Regions from separate parts of the Streptomyces sp. NPDC059668 genome, predicted to be linked through region 1. Evidence: riboswitches for the same ligand, from Rfam matches in the RefSeq annotation. Region 1 holds a riboswitch; the other holds the start of a gene.
What was found. A riboswitch is a leader RNA that binds a small molecule or an ion and turns the genes downstream of it on or off. The one in region 1 is predicted to bind S-adenosylmethionine.

Region 1 (8,524 bases):
TCTCCGCCTCCGGCCGCACCCCGTACGCCGTCGGCGCCGTCGAACACGCCCGCGCACGCGGCGCGTTGACCATCGGCCTGTCCTGCAACGCGCACAGCGCGCTCGCGGCCGCCGCCGAGCACGGCATCGAGATCGTCGTCGGCCCGGAGCTGCTGACGGGCTCCACCCGGCTGAAGGCGGGCACGGCCCAGAAGCTCGTCCTCAACATGTTCTCGACGATCACGATGATCCGGCTCGGCAAGACGTACGGGAACCTGATGGTCGACGTCCGCGCCTCGAACGAGAAGCTCCGCGCCCGCTCCCGGCGCATCGTCGCGCTGGCGACCGGCGCCTCGGACGACGAGATCGAGCAAGCCCTCACGGCCACCGACGGAGAGGTGAAGAACGCCGTCCTCGCCCTCCTCGGCGGCGTGGACGGACCGACGGCGGCCCGCCTCCTGGCGGAGAGCGACGGCCATCTGCGCGCGGCACTCGCGGCGGCACCCCGCTGAACGGCACCCGTTCCACAGGCCTTGCCGGGTTGTCGGCGGGGCGTGGCAGGGTGGACGCATGAACCACGCACAGCTGACCGCCCTCGGCCGGGCCCTGCGCGTCCTCGGCGAGCACGGGGACGCGCTGAACGCCGACATGCCCGACGCGAAGCTGCACGAGGTCAAGGCCGACCTCAAGCGGGCCCTGGACCTGCTGGAGGAGACGGTCACCACGGCGGTGCCCACGACCCGCTGCGCCGAGCACCCGAACGGCCCGGTGGACGAGGGCGCCGCCGACCGCTGCCTGCTCTGCGAGACCCGCCGTCGCGCCGCCCGCCGCACCGAGGTCAACGACGCCTACGCGCACGCCCGCCCCACCGGCCCGGACGAGTCCCCCGAGCGCACGATGTCCCGGTACGGAGTGCGCGCCGACCGCCCCCAGCCCCAGCAGCGCTGGCTCCCGGAGGTGTGGACGGGGCAGGTCTGGGCGCTGTGCGGCACCCCGCGCCGCGACCGCCAGGAGGCGGAGCGCTATCTCGCCGCGGAGCGCCGCACCCCCCGGCCGGGAATGGCCTACCGCCTGGTCCACGAGTTCACGGACTACGAGGTGCTGCGCATCTGGGGCACCCCGGTCAAGGTCGACATCGAACCGATGGGGAACCTGTAGCCCCGACCCCGGGCCGCCGGGCCCGCCGGCCGTACGGAGGCGGGCCCTCCCGGTCCCGGGCGCTCCCGTCGCCGGGCAGGCGCCGTGCGCCGGCCCGGGACCGGGCAGGGGTCAGCTGAGCGTCCGCAGCGCCGCCGGGTCGTACGACTTGAGCTCGTCGAAGCGGCCGGCCAGGACCTTCGCCGCCCACTCGGGGTCCTGGAGCAGCGCGCGGCCGACGGCGACGAGGTCGAACTCGTCGCGCTCCAGGCGGTCGAGGAGGTCGTCGATGCCCCGCACGGAGGATCCCTCGCCCTGGAAGGCCTTCAGGAACTCGCCGTCCAGGCCGACCGAGCCGACGCTGATGACCGGCTTGCCCGTCAGCTTCTTCGTCCAGCCCGCCAGGTTGAGGTCGGAACCGTCGAACTCGGGGAGCCAGTAGCGGCGGGTGGAGGCGTGGAAGACGTCCACACCGGCCTCGGCCAGCGGGGTCAGGATGGCCTCCAGCTCCTCCGGGGTCTCGGCAAGCCGGGCGTCGTACGCCTGCTGCTTCCACTGCGAGTAGCGGAAGATGACCGGGAACTCCGGCGAGACGGCGTCGCGGACCGCGGCCGCGATCTCCGCCGAGAACCTGGCCCGGGCCACCGGGTCGCCGCCGTACGCGTCGGTGCGGCGGTTGGTGCCCGACCACAGGAACTGGTCGAGCAGGTAGCCGTGGGCGCCGTGCAGCTCGACACCGTCGAAACCTATGCGCTCGGCGTCGGCCGCCGCCTTCGCGAACGCCTCGACGACGTCGTCCAGGTCCTGCTGGGTCATGGCCTTGCCGGTGACCTCGGCACCCTCGCCGGTGAGACCGGAAGGCCCGACGGCCGGGGCGTCGGCGAACGGCGGCTGGCCCGCCTCACGCACCATGCCGATGTGCCACAGCTGGGGCACGATCGTGCCGCCCGCCGCGTGCACCGCGTCCGCGACCTTCGTCCAGCCGGCGAGCTGCTCCTCGCCGTGGAAGCGCGGGACACGGTCGCTCTGCCCGGCCGACTCGTGGCCGACGTACGTGCCCTCGGTGACGATGAGGCCGACGCCCGCGGCGGCGCGGCGGGCGTAGTACCCGACGACGTCCTCGCCCGGAACACCGCCCGGCGAGAACTGCCGGGTCATCGGTGCCATCACGATCCGGTTCGGAACGGTCAGGCCGTTCAGGGAGACGGGGCGGGACAGGATGTCGGCGGCGCGGGAGGCGGCGTTGGCAGTCACGTACGGAGCTCCTCGGAGAGGTCGGTCGGTCAGCGGGCGGACGACTGACGGGCATTCCACACGGTATGTGCATGCGCATCAACCGCCCGTCCCCTCAACCGCCGGAGCCGGTGTGGCATTCCGGGGCTCCGCGGGCCTTTCTGTGACCCCGGACACGCCCGAGGGCGGTACCCCTGGAAGAAGGGGTACCGCCCTCGGAACGTAAGGACAGTGAGCGACCGGAGTCGATCAGAAGTCCATGTCACCGCCCGGCATGCCGCCCGGAGCGGCCGCGGCGGCCTTCTCCGGCTTGTCGGCGATGACGGCCTCGGTGGTGAGGAACAGCGCGGCGATGGAGGCGGCGTTCTGCAGGGCAGAGCGCGTGACCTTCGCCGGGTCGATGATGCCTTCGGCGATCATGTCGACGTACTCACCGGTCGCGGCATTGAGGCCGTGGCCGACGGGCAGGTTGCGCACCTTCTCGACGATGACGCCACCCTCGAGACCACCGTTGACGGCGATCTGCTTGAGCGGGGCCTCCAGCGCGAGCTTCACGGCGTTGGCGCCGGTCGCCTCGTCACCCGTCAGCTCGAGCTTCTCGAAGACCGAGGAAGCCTGGAGCAGGGCCACGCCACCACCGGCGACGATGCCCTCCTCGACGGCCGCCTTCGCGTTGCGGACGGCGTCCTCGATGCGGTGCTTGCGCTCCTTGAGCTCGACCTCGGTGGCGGCACCGGCCTTGATGACGGCCACGCCGCCGGCCAGCTTCGCCAGGCGCTCCTGGAGCTTCTCGCGGTCGTAGTCCGAGTCCGAGTTCTCGATCTCGGCACGGATCTGGTTGACCCGGCCGGCGACCTGGTCGGCGGAGCCGGAGCCGTCGACGATCGTGGTCTCGTCCTTGGTGATGACGACCTTGCGGGCGCGACCGAGCAGGTCGATCCCGGCGTTCTCCAGCTTGAGGCCGACCTCCTCGGAGATGACCTCGCCGCCCGTGAGGATGGCGATGTCGCCGAGCATGGCCTTGCGGCGGTCACCGAAGCCCGGAGCCTTGACGGCGACGGACTTGAAGGTGCCACGGATCTTGTTGACGACCAGGGTCGACAGGGCCTCGCCCTCGACGTCCTCGGCGATGATCAGCAGCGGCTTGCCCGACTGCATGACCTTCTCCAGGAGCGGGAGCAGGTCCTTGACGTTGCCGATCTTGGAGTTGGCGATGAGGATGTAGGGGTCGTCGAGCGACGCCTCCATCCGCTCCATGTCGGTGGCGAAGTACGCCGAGATGTAGCCCTTGTCGAAGCGCATACCCTCGGTGAGCTCCAGCTCCAGACCGAAGGTCTGGGACTCCTCGACGGTGATGACGCCTTCCTTGCCGACCTTGTCCATCGCCTCGGCGATGAGCTCGCCGATCTGGGTGTCGGCGGCGGAGATGGAGGCCGTGGAAGCGATCTGCTCCTTGGTCTCGACATCCTTGGCCTGCTCGAGCAGGGCACCGGAGACGGCCTCGACGGCCTTCTCGATACCGCGCTTGAGGGCCATCGGGTTGGCGCCGGCGGCCACGTTGCGCAGGCCCTCGCGGACGAGCGCCTGGGCGAGCACGGTCGCGGTGGTCGTTCCGTCGCCGGCGACGTCGTCCGTCTTCTTGGCGACTTCCTTGACCAGCTCGGCGCCGATCTTCTCGTACGGGTCCTCGAGCTCGATCTCCTTGGCGATGGAAACACCATCGTTGGTGATCGTGGGGGCGCCCCACTTCTTCTCGAGGACGACGTTGCGGCCCTTGGGGCCAAGGGTGACCTTGACGGCGTCGGCGAGCTGGTTCATCCCGCGCTCGAGACCGCGCCGTGCCTCCTCGTCGAACGCGATGATCTTGGCCATGTGAAGTGGTCCTCCCGGACTGGGGTGGATTGCTCCGGACCGCGCTGGCGCCCGCGACGGACGGCCTGCCTGCCCCGTGGTTCCTTGCACCACCTGGCCTGCGGGCCTCACCGACCCGGTCCTTCGTTATCACTCTCACCTTCAGAGTGCTAACGCAATGATTAGCACTCGCCCCTGCCGAGTGCAAGCGACTCGGGAGGATCCCCAGCTGGACGAGGGCGGGCCGGCCACCTCCGTAGGGGGTCGCGCGGACGCTCCGGCGGGGTCGCGCGCGGGTCCTCGGGAGGGCTCACGGACGGCCCCCGCCGGTTCACGGACATACCGAAGGGCCCGCACCCCAGAGGGATACGAGCCCTTCGTCACGTCGAACAGTCAGTCGGCGCGTGCTTCAGCCGGTCGCGAGCCGGACCATGTCCGCCTGCGGCCCCTTCTGGCCCTGCGAGATCTCGAAATCGACCCGCTGACCCTCTTCCAGGGTGCGGTAGCCGTCCATCTGAATCGCGCTGTAGTGGACGAAAACATCCGCACCACCGTCGACCGCGATGAAGCCGTACCCCTTCTCCGCGTTGAACCACTTGACGGTGCCCTGAGCCATGCCTAACTCCCCTATTACTGGCCCTTGCACAGGACCGCACTTCGCGGGCCCGGGTCAGACCTCCACCCCCCAACGGATTGGGGGTGTGCGCCGGAACGCGTCGACCGCGGCTGAATGTATCTGCCCAACTGCCGTCTGCAACAGGTCAATCGGACGAGAATTCTGGGCACGCCCGATCGGGAATATAGGGAGAATTCGCGAAGATTTAGGGCAACTCGGGCCCCATAAAGGCCGCATAAGGCTCAAAAGCGCCGGGCACTTTGGCCATTTCTTGTCGCGGGCCGGGCGTGCACTCATATGCACCCGGCATGGATAAGGCGGCGGGTTCCCCAACTGTACCCCGCTCAACCATACAGAATTGCCCCCTCCGCTTCTCTCACGGAGGGGGCAATTCGATGAACTCTCGGTGATTGGCATTACCCACGGTAATGATCTCACCGTGGGTAACCGCGCCTCAGCCTCCGGCGACGGCGGGGATGATCGAGACGCCCGCGCCGTCCGGCGTCGCCGTCTCCAGGCCCTGCTCGAAGCGGACGTCGTCGTCGTTGACGTACACGTTGACGAACCGGCGCAGCTTGCCCTCGTCGTCCAGCACCCGCGCGGCGATGCCCGTGTGGTTCTTCTCCAGGTCGGAGATCACCTCGCCGAGGGTCCCGCCCTCGGCGGTCACCTCGGACCGGCCACCGGTGTAGGTGCGCAGGATGGTGGGGATGCGGACGTTGACGCTCATGCGGTGACCTCCCGGTCGGATGGTGGCGTACGGCTGGGGAGCGCCCGGCGGGGGCGCGCGGAACTGCGTGGCCGGCCCCCACGGGCGGCCCGCGGCCGGGGAACGGCCTCCCCGGCCGGGCGGCTACGCGAGGCCGGCCTCGCGGAAGGAGTCCAGGCTGGGGCGGATGGTCGCGGTCAGTCCCGTGCCGGCCACCGCGTCCAGCGTCTTGAGGCCGTCCCCGGTGTTCAGCACGACCGTGGTGAGCGTCGGGTCGAGCAGCCCGTTCTCGATGAGCTTCCTGGTCACGCCCACCGTCACACCGCCGGCGGTCTCCGCGAAGATCCCCTCGGTGCGCGCCAGCAGCTTGATCGCGTCGACCACCTGCTCGTCGTTCACGTCCTCCACGGCCCCGCCCGTCCGCCGCGCGATGTCCAGCACGTACGGGCCGTCCGCGGGGTTGCCGATGGCGAGCGACTTGGCGATGGTGTCCGGCTTCTGCGGCCGTACGACGTCGTGGCCGGCCTTGTAGGCGACGGACACCGGTGAACAGCCCTCGGCCTGCGCGCCGAAGATCTTGTAGGGCTTGTCCTCGACGAGGCCGAGCTTGATCAGCTCCTGGAGCCCCTTGTCGACCTTGGTCAGCTGGGACCCGGAGGCGATCGGGACGACGAGCTGGTCGGGCAGCTGCCAGCCGAGCTGCTCGCAGATCTCGTACGCGAGGGTCTTGGACCCCTCCGCGTAGTACGGGCGCAGGTTGACGTTGACGAAGCCCCAGCCCTCACCGGCCGGGTCGCCGATCAGCTCGGAGCAGAAGCGGTTCACGTCGTCGTAGTTGCCCTCGATACCGACGAGCTCGCCGCCGTAGACCGCGGCCATGACGACCTTGCCCTGCTCCAGGTCGTGCGGGATGAACACGCAGGAGCGGAAACCGGCACGGGCCGCGGCCGCGCCCACCGCGCCGGCGAGGTTGCCGGTGGAGGAGCAGGAGAGGGTGGTGAAGCCGAAGGCGCGGGCGGCCTCGATGGCCTGGGCGACGACGCGGTCCTTGAAGGAGTGCGTCGGGTTGCCGGAGTCGTCCTTGACGAAGAGCCTGCCCGGGTCGACACCCAGCTCGCGGGCGAGGTTGTCGGCCTTGACGAGCCTGGTCCAGCCCGGGTTGATGTTCGGCTTGTCGGCGACGTCGGCCGGGACGGGCAGCAGCGGCGCGTAACGCCAGATGTTCGCGGGGCCCGCCTCGATGCGTGCCCGGAGTTCTTCGGTGTCGTAGGCCGAGAAGTCGTAGGCGATCTCCAGCGGTCCGAAACACTCCTCGCAGGCGAAGACCGGGCCGAGCGGCACCCGGTGGCCGCACTCGCGGCAGGAGAGCGCCGCGGCGGGACCCAGATCGACGGAGCCGGTGGACGTGGCGGGATTCGCGGAGGTCGCGGTGTCCGCGGTGCTTGCAACAGTCTGCGCAGCCATGGAGGCGAGGCCCTTTCTCCTCATCTTCCTCACGGCGCACTTCGCCGTGAGACGGATTTGGCACCTTCCCGAGCCGGGAGCCCCGCGACGCGATCGGCGATGATCGGTACGAGACCGGCTGGAGGGTTGCCGGGGCTTCATCGGGCCGTATCCCTCTGCCCCTCTGGATGAGCGGTATTCGGTTGTTGGTCTTCAGTCCGGGATGATCTACGACATGCGATGGTCATCCGCGTTGTTCAAGACTGTAACCGAAGGCCAGGACAGTTGAGATAGTCGTCCGAACCGCGAGATGGATCACACCGTGAGACATCGGGTGATCAGACAGTGAGGAGCCGCAGACTGTGCTGAAGGAAGTCGAGCGCTGGCTGAACACACGCTCCTGGTCCGTGGCCGACCGCCCGCTCCACAGAATCATGTCCGCCAAGCGCGCCTCGGGCTCCACGGTGAGCGTCGTGCTGCCCGCGCTGAACGAGGAGGAGACGGTCGGCGAGATCGTCGCCGTCATCCGCGACGACCTGATGCGCCGGGTGCCCCTGGTCGACGAGATCGTCGTCGTCGACTCGGGCTCGACCGACCGCACCTCGCAGGTGGCCGCCGCGGCGGGCGCGCGGGTCGTGCACCGGGACGAGATCCTGCCCCGCATCCCGGCCGTGCCCGGCAAGGGCGAGGTCCTGTGGCGGTCGCTCCTGGTGACGAGCGGGGACATCGTCTGTTTCATCGACGCGGACCTGAGGGAGTTCTCGTCGGACTTCGTCTCCGGGATCGTGGGCCCGTTGCTCACCGAGCCGGGCGTGGACCTCGTCAAGGGGATGTACGACCGTCCGCTGGCCGGCGCGGCGGGCCAGGGCGGCCGCGTCACGGAGCTCATGGCCCGCCCACTGCTGAACATGCACTGGCCCCAGCTGGCCGGTTTCGTCCAGCCGCTCGGCGGTGAGTACGCGGCCCGCCGCTCGCTGCTGGAACAGCTGCCCTTCCCCGTCGGCTACGGCGTCGAACTGGGCATGCTCGTCGATGCCCTGCACCTGGTGGGCCTCGACGCGCTCGCCCAGGTCGACGTGGGCGAGCGCAAGCACCGCCACCAGGACGGGCAGGCGCTGGGCCGGATGTCCGCCGCGATCTACCGCACGGCGCAGCTCCGGCTGGCCCGCGGTCACCTCATCCGGCCGTCCCTGACCCAGTTCGAGCGGGGCGAGGACGGTTTCGAGCCGCGCACGTACTCGGTGGACACGGAGGAACGCCCCCCGATGGCCGAAATCTCCGAGTACGTCGAGCGCCGGGCCGCGTGAACCGCGTCCCCGGTGAGGGAGCGGCGGGCGGCACGACCGGCCCCTCCGCCCACCGGTGCGTGTCCTTCGTCGCATACGGCCGACGGGAACGTTTGAGCGTTTCCGTGCCGGGCTAGGTTTCGAGGCATGGCTTCATCGGCTTCATCGCACGGCGCCCACCGGATCCTCGTCGCGTCCAACCGCGGCCCGGTCTCCTACCAGGTGCTTGAGGACGGCTCCCTCCAGGCCCGGCGCGGCGGGGGCGGGCTG
Region 2 (8,524 bases), on a different contig from region 1:
CGTACCTCGCGGGAGAGTTCCTCCGCCTCGGCGTCCGTGTCCCCGAGGACGAAGGTCGCGGCGGGCAGGATCAGCAACTGGTCGCGGGTGCGGCCGTAGCGGGCGAGCCGGCGTTTGACGTCCGTGTAGAAGGCCTGGCCCTCCTTGAGGGTGGCGTACCGGCTGAAGATCGCGTCGGCGTCCGCGGCGGCGAACTCGCGGCCCTCCTCGGAGTCCCCGGCCTGGAAGACGACGGGCCGGCCCTGGGGACTGCGCGGGACGTTGAACTGCCCCTGGATGTCGAAGTGCCGGCCCTGGTGCACGAAGGCTCCGGCCTTCGCGTCGCGCAGGAAGGTTCCGCTCTCCTGGTCGGCGACGATCTCGTCCCCGTGCCAGGAGTCGAAGAGTTCGTTCGCGGTGGCCAGGAACTCCTTGGCCCGGGAGTAGCGCTCCTCCTGCGGGAGGAATCCGCCACGGCGGAAGTTCTCGCCGGTGAAGGCGTCCCAGGAGGTGACGACGTTCCAGGCGGCGCGTCCGCCGGAGAGGTGGTCGAGGCTGGCGAACTGCCGGGCGACCTCATAGGGCTCGTTGAAGGTGGAGTTGATGGTCCCGGTCAGGCCCAGGTGTTCGGTGACGGCGGCGAGCGCGGTCAGCACGGTGAAGGTGTCGGGGCGTCCGACGACGTCCAAGTCGTAGATCTGGCCGCCCTGTTCGCGCAGACGCAGGCCTTCGGCGAGGAAGAGGAAGTCGAACCTGGCGCGTTCGGCGGTCCGCGCGAAGTGCGCGAACGAGCTGAACTCGATGTGACTGCCGGCCTCCGGGTCGCTCCAGACGGTGGTGTTGTTGACGCCGGGGAAGTGCGCCGCGAGGTGGATCTGCTTGAGCGGCTTGTCCTGTGACGTGCTCATGAGTGGGTCCCTCCGGCTCAGGCGGTGGCGGCGTAGCGGTTGGTCGGGCGGGAGAGTCCGAGCAGCCCGCGCAGGGTGTCGGCCTCGTACGACTGCCGGAAGACGCCGCGGCGCTGGAGTTCGGGGACCAGGCCGCGGGTGATCGCCGGCAGGTCGTGTCCGGCGACGGCCGGGCGCAGCCGGAAGCCGGACAGTCCGGCCGCTTGCAACTCCTGTAGCAGGTCGGCGAGTTGTGCGGGGGTGCCGGTGAAGATCCGTGCGTCACTGGTGTACGGGTGGCCGGCGAGGGCGTCGAGCCGTTCACGGCGGGCCGCCGCGGCGGCGGGATCTTCGTCCAGGAACACCACCAGGTCGCCGAAGAGGTGCAGGGGTTCGCCGGAGCGCCCGGCCGCGTCCTGTTCGGCGCGGACCGCGGCGACGATCGTGCGCGCCTGGCCGGCGTCGTGGGGAGTGACGTATCCGATGTCGGTGGAGCGGCCGAGCAGACGGAAGGGCGCGCCGGTCACCGAAGCGTGCGCGAGGGCGCTGACAGGGGGTTGTCCCTGCGGCGGCCGGGGGGTGATCGAGGGGCCCTTGACGCTGAAGTGCCTGCCCTGGAAGTCGACGTAGTGCAGCTTGTCGCGGTCGACGAAGCGACCGGTGGCGACGTCCCGGATCTCCGCGTCGTCCTCCCAGCTGTCCCAGAGCCTGCGCACCGCTTCGACGTGATCGGCCGCCTCGTCGAAGAGGTCGACGGTCAGATCCCGCAGGGTGGGGCTGTCCAGGTCCTCCAGGCGGAACGGGGGGAACTCGCGGCGGCCGAAGTGCGCGGCCTCGTTCTGGCGCGGTGACACCTGCACCCGTACGCCGGCACGCCCGGTGCTCACATAGTCGAGGGTGGCGATCGCCTTGGAGACATGGAACGGCTCCGTGTGGGTGGCCACCACGGTCGGCACCAGTCCTATGTGGCTGGTGAGCGGGGCGACCCGGGCGGCGATCAGGACGGCGTCCAGTCGTCCGCGTACCTGGTCCGTGCGGCCGTCGGGGCCGGTGACCTGTGAGGACTGGAGTCCGAGCGCGTCCTCGATGGTCACGAGGTCGAGCAGGCCGCGCTCGGCCTCGGTAATCAGGTCCGTCCAGTACGCGGCGGTGAGCAGCTCGCGGGGGCGGGACACCGGCTCGCGCCAGGCGGCCGGATGCCAGCCTGCGCCGTCGAGCGCGACGGCGAGGTGCAGGGCGTCGGAGGAAGAAGAGGATGCCGAGGGGGACGAGGAGGAAGAGGGAGAAGGGGCGGAGGCGGGCAGCGGGGAGGGTGATGACGAGGACACGAAAGGGGTGCCTTCCTGATCGACCGTAGGGGGCTCCCGCCCTCCGGTGCGGAGGGCGGCGGCGACGGGGTGACAGGTCAGGGACGACAGAGCGCGCCGGCCACGCGCTGCAGATCGATGTGCGGCCGGGAGTGGAGATGGACACGGCGGCGCGGGGTGATCGCCATGACGCGCAGTCCGACGGCGGTCGGCACGTCCGTCACCTCCGCCCTTCCCTCGCGGCGGGCCCGGGGGCGCGCCGGCTTCGTGGTGTCCTCTCAAGCACAACGGACCGCCCGCGCCGTCTGTTCCGGCCCGGCGCCCGGAGTTCGGACCAGGAGGAAGTCCGTGCGGCGGCGCGGGGTGAAACCGATCGACTCGTAGAGCCGGATCGCGCCGGTGTTCGTGGCGGCGGCGTGGAGGAACGGGGTGTCCCCGCGCTTCCTGATGCCGGCCGCGACCGCTCGGACCAGCCGGGTGGCCAGGCCCTTTCCCCGGTGGTCGGGGGCGGTGCAGACGGCGCTGATCTCCGTCCAGCCGGGCGGGCGCAGGCGTTCGCCGGCCATGGCGATCAGGCGGCCGCGGTGGCGGATGCCGAGGTAGGTGCCGAGCGCGATGGTGCGCGGGAGGAAGGGGCCGGGCTGGGTCAGGGCGATCAGGTCCAGGATCTCCGGCACGTCGTCGGGCCCGAGGCGCACCGCGTCGGGTGCGGGTTCGGCGCGCAGCCCGGTGTCGACCAGTTGGACCCCTTGGCCGCTGCGGACGGTCCGCCAGCCGTCGGGGGCGGACCCGGCGCCTGTCACGGGGGTGACGGCTCCCGGGCCGACGAGCGTGGCCAGGTCCGTCCAGGCGCGCGGGTCGGCGGGGTCGGCGAGGGCGGTGAACGGGGAGACGTCGACGGGGTAGCGGGCGGCGCGTCCGAGGCGCTCGGCGAAGGGGGCGTGCGGGCCGGTCAGCGCGGCCCACGCGGCGTTGTCGAGGAGGTGTGGTGCGACCGGGTCCCGGGACGGGGCCGGCCGGGCGGGGGATGCCATGAGGGTGTCGTGTCTCCGTGGCGGTGCGGGGAGCGGCGGGTCAGGAGTTGTCGAGCGGCAGCCCCGGCGGGTTGACCCGGGAGGTGTCGACGGCCTCGTTGGAGAGGTTCCACGCGGCGAGCCACTTGGCGTACTGACCGTTCTTGATCAGGTGGTTGATGGCGTCGGCGACCGGCGCGGCCAGCCCGCTGTCCTTCTTCGCGGTGGCGGCGATCAGCCCCTGGAGCGTCGTGCCGGCCCCGGAGAACGTGCCCGCGTTGCGGGTCGGTTCGGGAGACTTCGCCGTCTGGGTGATGTGGTACGCGATACCGGGGTTGGGCCCGAAGGAGGCGTCGATCTTCCCGCTGGACAGCGCGAGGGCCGTGGCGTTGTTGTCCTGGTAGTACTTGACGGTGAGCTTGCTGCCCTCCTTCGCCAGCTTCGCCTTCCACTCCAGCAGGATCTTCTCCTGGTTGGTCCCGGCGCTCACCGCGACGGTCCGGCCGGCCAGGTTCCGGTAGTCCCCGCCGAAGTTCCAGGTGCTCTTCTTGCGCACCTCGAAGGCGAGGTTGTCCTGCCGGTAGGAGGCGAACTCGTACTTCTTCTTGCGTTCCTCGGTGTCGGTGACGTTCGAGAAGGCGATGTCGACCTTGCCGCTGTCGATGCCGACGAAAAGGTTCTCCCAGGTCGAGTTCTTGACCTCCGGCTTCAGACCGAGGACCGCGGCGACCAGCCGGCCGAGGTCGGGTTCGGCGCCGGTGAGGGTCTTCTGGTCCTGCCCCACGTACGCCAGCGGGGGGAATCCGGCGGGCAGCGCACCGACTCCGATGACCAGCTTTCCGCTCCTGGCCACCGACTTGGGCAGTTCGGCGCTGATGGACTTGACCTCGGGCACCTTGAGGTCGGTCCGCTGTGCGGCGCCGTTGGACAGCGCGCCCAGGGTGACGGTGCCGGGAGCCGCGTCGCCGGTCGTGGTGGCGGCGTCGCTCTCGCCCCCGCACGCGGCGAGCCCGGTGGCGAGGGCGGCGACGGCGACGGACATGGTCAGGCCGCGGAGGAATCCGGCACGGAGGGTGCGACTACGGGTACGGGTGCGCATGGTCGTCCTTGTCAGGTGTGCGGTGAGGGCGTGGTGCGGAGGGGCGGGTGAGCGGGGCCCGGGGGCGGGATCAGAGCACCTTGCTCAGGAAGTCCCTGGTCCGCTCGTGGGCCGGGTGGTCCAGTACCTGGTCGGGCGGCCCCTGTTCGACGATCCGGCCGGCGTCCATGAAGACCACCCGGTCGGCGACCTCGCGGGCGAAGCCGATCTCGTGGGTGACGATGAGCAGGGTGGTGCCGCTGGTGGCCAGGTCCTTGATGACGGCGAGGACCTCACCGACCAGTTCGGGGTCGAGGGCGGAGGTGGGTTCGTCGAAGAGGATGACCCCGGGCCGCAGCGCGAGGGCGCGGGCGATGGCCACCCTCTGCTGCTGGCCGCCCGACAACTGCCGTGGAAAGGCGGCGGTTCTGTCGGCGAGCCCGACCCGGCCCAGCAGGGTGCGCGCCAGTTCCCGCGCTTCGGGCCTGCTCAGCCGGCCGGTGGCGACGGGCGCGGCCGCCACGTTGTCGAGCACCGTCAGGTGCGGGAACAGGTTGAAGTTCTGGAAGACGAAGCCGATCCGGCTGCGCTGGGCGAGGATGGCCCGCTCGCTCAGTTCCTTGAGCCGCCCGCCGTGCCGTCGTACGCCGATCGGCTCTCCGTTGAGGCTGACATGGCCGATCTCGGGCTTCTCCAGGTGGTTGATCACCCTGAGGAGCGTGGACTTGCCGGAGCCGGACGGTCCGAGAACGACGGTGACCTCACCGGGCCGGACGGTCAACTCCACCCCGTCCAGGACGCGTTGGGCCCCGTACCACTTGTGCACGTCATGGACCTCGACCGCCGCGGGCCGGACGTCGGACTTCTGCGTCACCTCGGCGGTCACAGGGCCGCCTCCTTCCGGACACGGTCCCGCAGGTCACGCAGACCGGTGCGGAGCTTCTGCACCGGGGTGGGCGGGAGGGTGCGCAGCGCGCCCCGCGAGTAGTACCGCTCGACGTAGAACTGGACGACCGACACGACGCTCGTGAGGATCAGGTACCAGACGGTGGCGACCAGCAGCAGCGGAACGATGTCGCCTGGGTAGGTGCTGCCCATGCTCTGCACCGAGCCGAACAGGTCGAGCAGGGAGACGTAGAAGACCAGCGAGGTGCCCTTGATCAGGCCGATCAACTGGTTGACGTAGTTGGGGGTGATGGAGCGCAGGGCCTGCGGGAACACGATCCTCGTGAACTGGTAGCCCTTCGGCAGACCGAGCGCGGAGGCCGCCTCGTGCTGGCCCTGGTCGACGGAGAGGATGCCTCCGCGTACCACTTCGGCCGCGTACGCCGCTTCGTTGAGGCTCAGTCCGACGACCGCGACGACCATGTCGGTGGCGAGCCGGGACTCGTCGAACGTGAGGAAGGCGGGGCCGAACGGCACGCCGAGGCTCAGCGTCCGGTAGAGCGCGGAGAAGTTGTAGAGGAAGAGCAGGACGACGATCAGCGGCACCGACCGGAACAACCAGATGTAGACCCAGCTCACGGCGCGCAGCACCGGACTCCGGGAGAGCCGTGCGAGTGCCAGCAGGATGCCGCCGAGCAGTCCCGACACGGCGCTGTAGAGGGTCACTTCGAGGGTGATGAGCAGGCCGTCGAGGATCGTGGGACGCAGGAACCAGTACTGGAACCTGTCCCACTGGAAGAACGGGTTGGTGGCCAGGCCGTGGACGACCTGGGCGACCACGACCAGCACGATCGCCGAGACGATCCAGCGGCCGGGCCGGCGCAGCGGCAGCACCCGCTGCGCCGCGTACGGCCTCGGTTCGGCCACGGGAGCGGGAGGTGGTTCCGCCGTGCCCAACGGCACGGCGGAGCCGAGGGATTCACTCATGGAGGGCTCCAGGCGGCTCGGACTCCCCCGGCGCGGCCCGTACGACGAGACGACGGGCACGCGCACGGGGGAACGAACCCGATGCGGGGACGAGAAGGGGGAGACCACCGGAACTCCGCCGGTTCGACGGCGGCACACGGTGGGCCGGAGATCACGGACCCCGGGATCGGACACCAGGGATCAGGGACCGGGGGTGCGGGGACCGGGAGTTCGGCGACCGGGGTTCAGCGACCGGCGGTCAGCGAGGGGGGTACGTCAGCCCTGACAGAGACAGCGGGCGCCGGGAGCGGGACAACACCGTGCCGTACGGGCGCTGCCGCCGTCGGCGAGGTACCCCGCGGGGCGACGGTTCATGAGCACGCGGTCGCGGCCGTGGGACCGCGAGGCGGTCTTCCCCTGGGCTGCGTACATCGCGGTCACCGTCACCGTTCCGGCCCGTGGGGCCTTGTGTCGACCGGAGTTGTTCCGGTCCGATGCGGCGTAAGTTAGGCACGGCCCCGAACGGATGTCAACGCTCGGCAGCCCGGATGACCACGTGGTGAGACCGCGAGGGCGCCTTCTTGACGAGCCCACGGAGCGGACCGAGACTGACGGGGACGGTCACGATTGTCAGCGCCCTTCGCACGGTTCCTTCCGTGCGGAGCGGTTGATCGGCCCCGGCCCGCTGACAGGCAACCCTTCCACCGCGACGGGGTGCCCCGGGTGACGACCGGGTCCCGCCGGAGCGGCGGGGCAAGCGTGGTCTCGCCTCTCGCGAGCCCCGGACACGGGAGCGACGGGAATGACCGGAACGGGCACGAGCGGTCTGACCAGGCGCCTGCACATCGATCTGCTGCGGGTCTCCAGCGCCTACTAGTCCACTCTCCGGACGGTACGTCAGCGCAGTCACTCCGTTTCCGCCGCTGCCGCCCCCGGGTGGCGGGGCTTCGCCGTCCCCTGGAGAGTCATGCTCGAGACAGTCTCGCTCAGTCCGACCGCCGTCACCTCCCACCACTGCGCCTCGGCCTCGCCCGCCGCGGGGGCGCTTGTCTCCGCGACCCCCCGGGGTGCGGCCCCCTCGCGTGGACACCGCATCCGCAGTCGCATCGGTGTCGGTCCGGCCGGCGGCTTCTATCCCGCACCGCACCGCTATCAGCTGTACCTCTCCGAGGGCTGTCCGCGCTCGCTGCGCATCTCGATCACCCTCGGCCTGCTGGGGCTGCGCGACTCGGTCACCAGCACGCTGCTGACGGGCCCCTCCGGGACGCCGGACGCCTGCGCCGCGCTGCGGGCAGCGTACGAGGCCACCTGGCACCACTACGACGGTCCGCTCACCGCGCCGGCGCTGTGCGACCGCTGGAGCGGGCGTGTCGTCAGCAATCACACCCCCGACATCCTGCGCGACCTCGGCGAACTTCCGGGCTGCCGCGACGGCAACGGACTCCCCCGGCTCCACCCGCCGTCCCTCGCCGCGGACATCGACACCCTCCGCGTCTTCCTGGACCGGAACCTCGCTCCGGCCGCCGGGTCCACGGCGCGGTCCGCCGCGCTCGACGCGCTGGACCGGCAACTCGGTTCGCGCACGCATGCGTTGAGCGACGAGTTGACGGCCGGCGACGTCGACCTGTGGGTGGCCCTCACCCATCTCGGCGCGGAGGACGCCCTCTTCCCGTACGGCCGTCTGCGGGACTACGTCGGACGGTTGGGCGCCCATCCGGCCTTCCACGAGGCGGTGCACCGAATCTGACGGGCCGTCGCCTCCCGGACGACCTGCTCCGCAGCCGCCCGGGGCCGCGGCGACCGGCCCGCGGCCGGGCGGAGGCCGTTCGCCGCCGCCCGGTGATCCGGCGGCTCAGCCCTTGACGCGGGTGAAGACCAGTGTGCTGACGACGGTGGCCAGGCCGCGGAGCATGCCCATCTGGTTCCAGCCCATGTCGAACTGGTCGCGGTCCACGGTGAACTCCGCGGCGAGGGTGACGTCTTCGGCGCTCGCCGCGGTGACCCGGGCGACGACGGGCTGCGGCTTGGTGATGCCGCGCACGGTCAGCCGGCCGGTGACCTCGACGGTGTCGTCCTGAGCGACCACGGCGTTGTCCACCGCGAAGGTGATCGTGGGGTGCCGTTCCGCGTCGAAGAGGTCCGCCGAGCGGAGGTGCTTGTCCCGCTTGCCGTTCTTGGTGTCGAGGGACGCCACATCCAGGGTGACGGTGCCGCGGGCGGTCCCGTCGGCCTGCACCTCGCCCTCCCCGGCGACCGTGGCGAAGACGCCCTTCACCGTGACCAGACCCCACATCGTCTTGTGCCGGAGGGAGACGCTGGTGCGGGCGGGGTCGAGCTGCCACAGGCCGGTTTCGACGGCGACGGTCATGAGAGTTCTCCAGACGGTAAACGGTGAGGGGTGAGGCACGG

Region 2: another riboswitch for S-adenosylmethionine. It lies ahead of ACFV2J_RS06620 (putative leader peptide); the one in region 1 lies ahead of thrC (threonine synthase).

The regions. Positions count from the first base shown of each region.
Region 1 covers NZ_JBHWEL010000029.1:85,738-94,261, forward strand. Annotated here, with positions in the region: gene murQ (N-acetylmuramic acid 6-phosphate etherase) at 1-491, shown strand, start outside; gene ACFV2J_RS21980 (hypothetical protein) at 550-1,137, shown strand; gene ACFV2J_RS21985 (NADH:flavin oxidoreductase) at 1,249-2,370, opposite strand; gene groL (chaperonin GroEL) at 2,599-4,221, opposite strand; gene ACFV2J_RS21995 (cold-shock protein) at 4,610-4,816, opposite strand; gene ACFV2J_RS22000 (MoaD/ThiS family protein) at 5,271-5,546, opposite strand; gene thrC (threonine synthase) at 5,670-6,989, opposite strand; SAM riboswitch class I at 7,007-7,163, opposite strand; gene ACFV2J_RS22010 (glucosyl-3-phosphoglycerate synthase) at 7,331-8,275, shown strand; gene ACFV2J_RS22015 (trehalose-6-phosphate synthase) at 8,402-8,524, shown strand, end outside.
Region 2 covers NZ_JBHWEL010000005.1:179,969-188,492, reverse strand. Annotated here, with positions in the region: gene ACFV2J_RS06655 (NtaA/DmoA family FMN-dependent monooxygenase) at 1-887, opposite strand, end outside; gene ACFV2J_RS06650 (LLM class flavin-dependent oxidoreductase) at 905-2,101, opposite strand; gene ACFV2J_RS06645 (putative leader peptide) at 2,272-2,397, opposite strand; gene ACFV2J_RS06640 (GNAT family N-acetyltransferase) at 2,452-3,207, opposite strand; gene ACFV2J_RS06635 (ABC transporter substrate-binding protein) at 3,248-4,285, opposite strand; gene ACFV2J_RS06630 (amino acid ABC transporter ATP-binding protein) at 4,356-5,150, opposite strand; gene ACFV2J_RS06625 (amino acid ABC transporter permease) at 5,147-6,136, opposite strand; SAM riboswitch class IV at 6,735-6,881, shown strand; gene ACFV2J_RS06620 (putative leader peptide) at 6,918-6,992, shown strand; gene ACFV2J_RS06615 (cell envelope biogenesis protein OmpA) at 7,083-7,862, shown strand; gene ACFV2J_RS06610 (YceI family protein) at 7,968-8,483, opposite strand.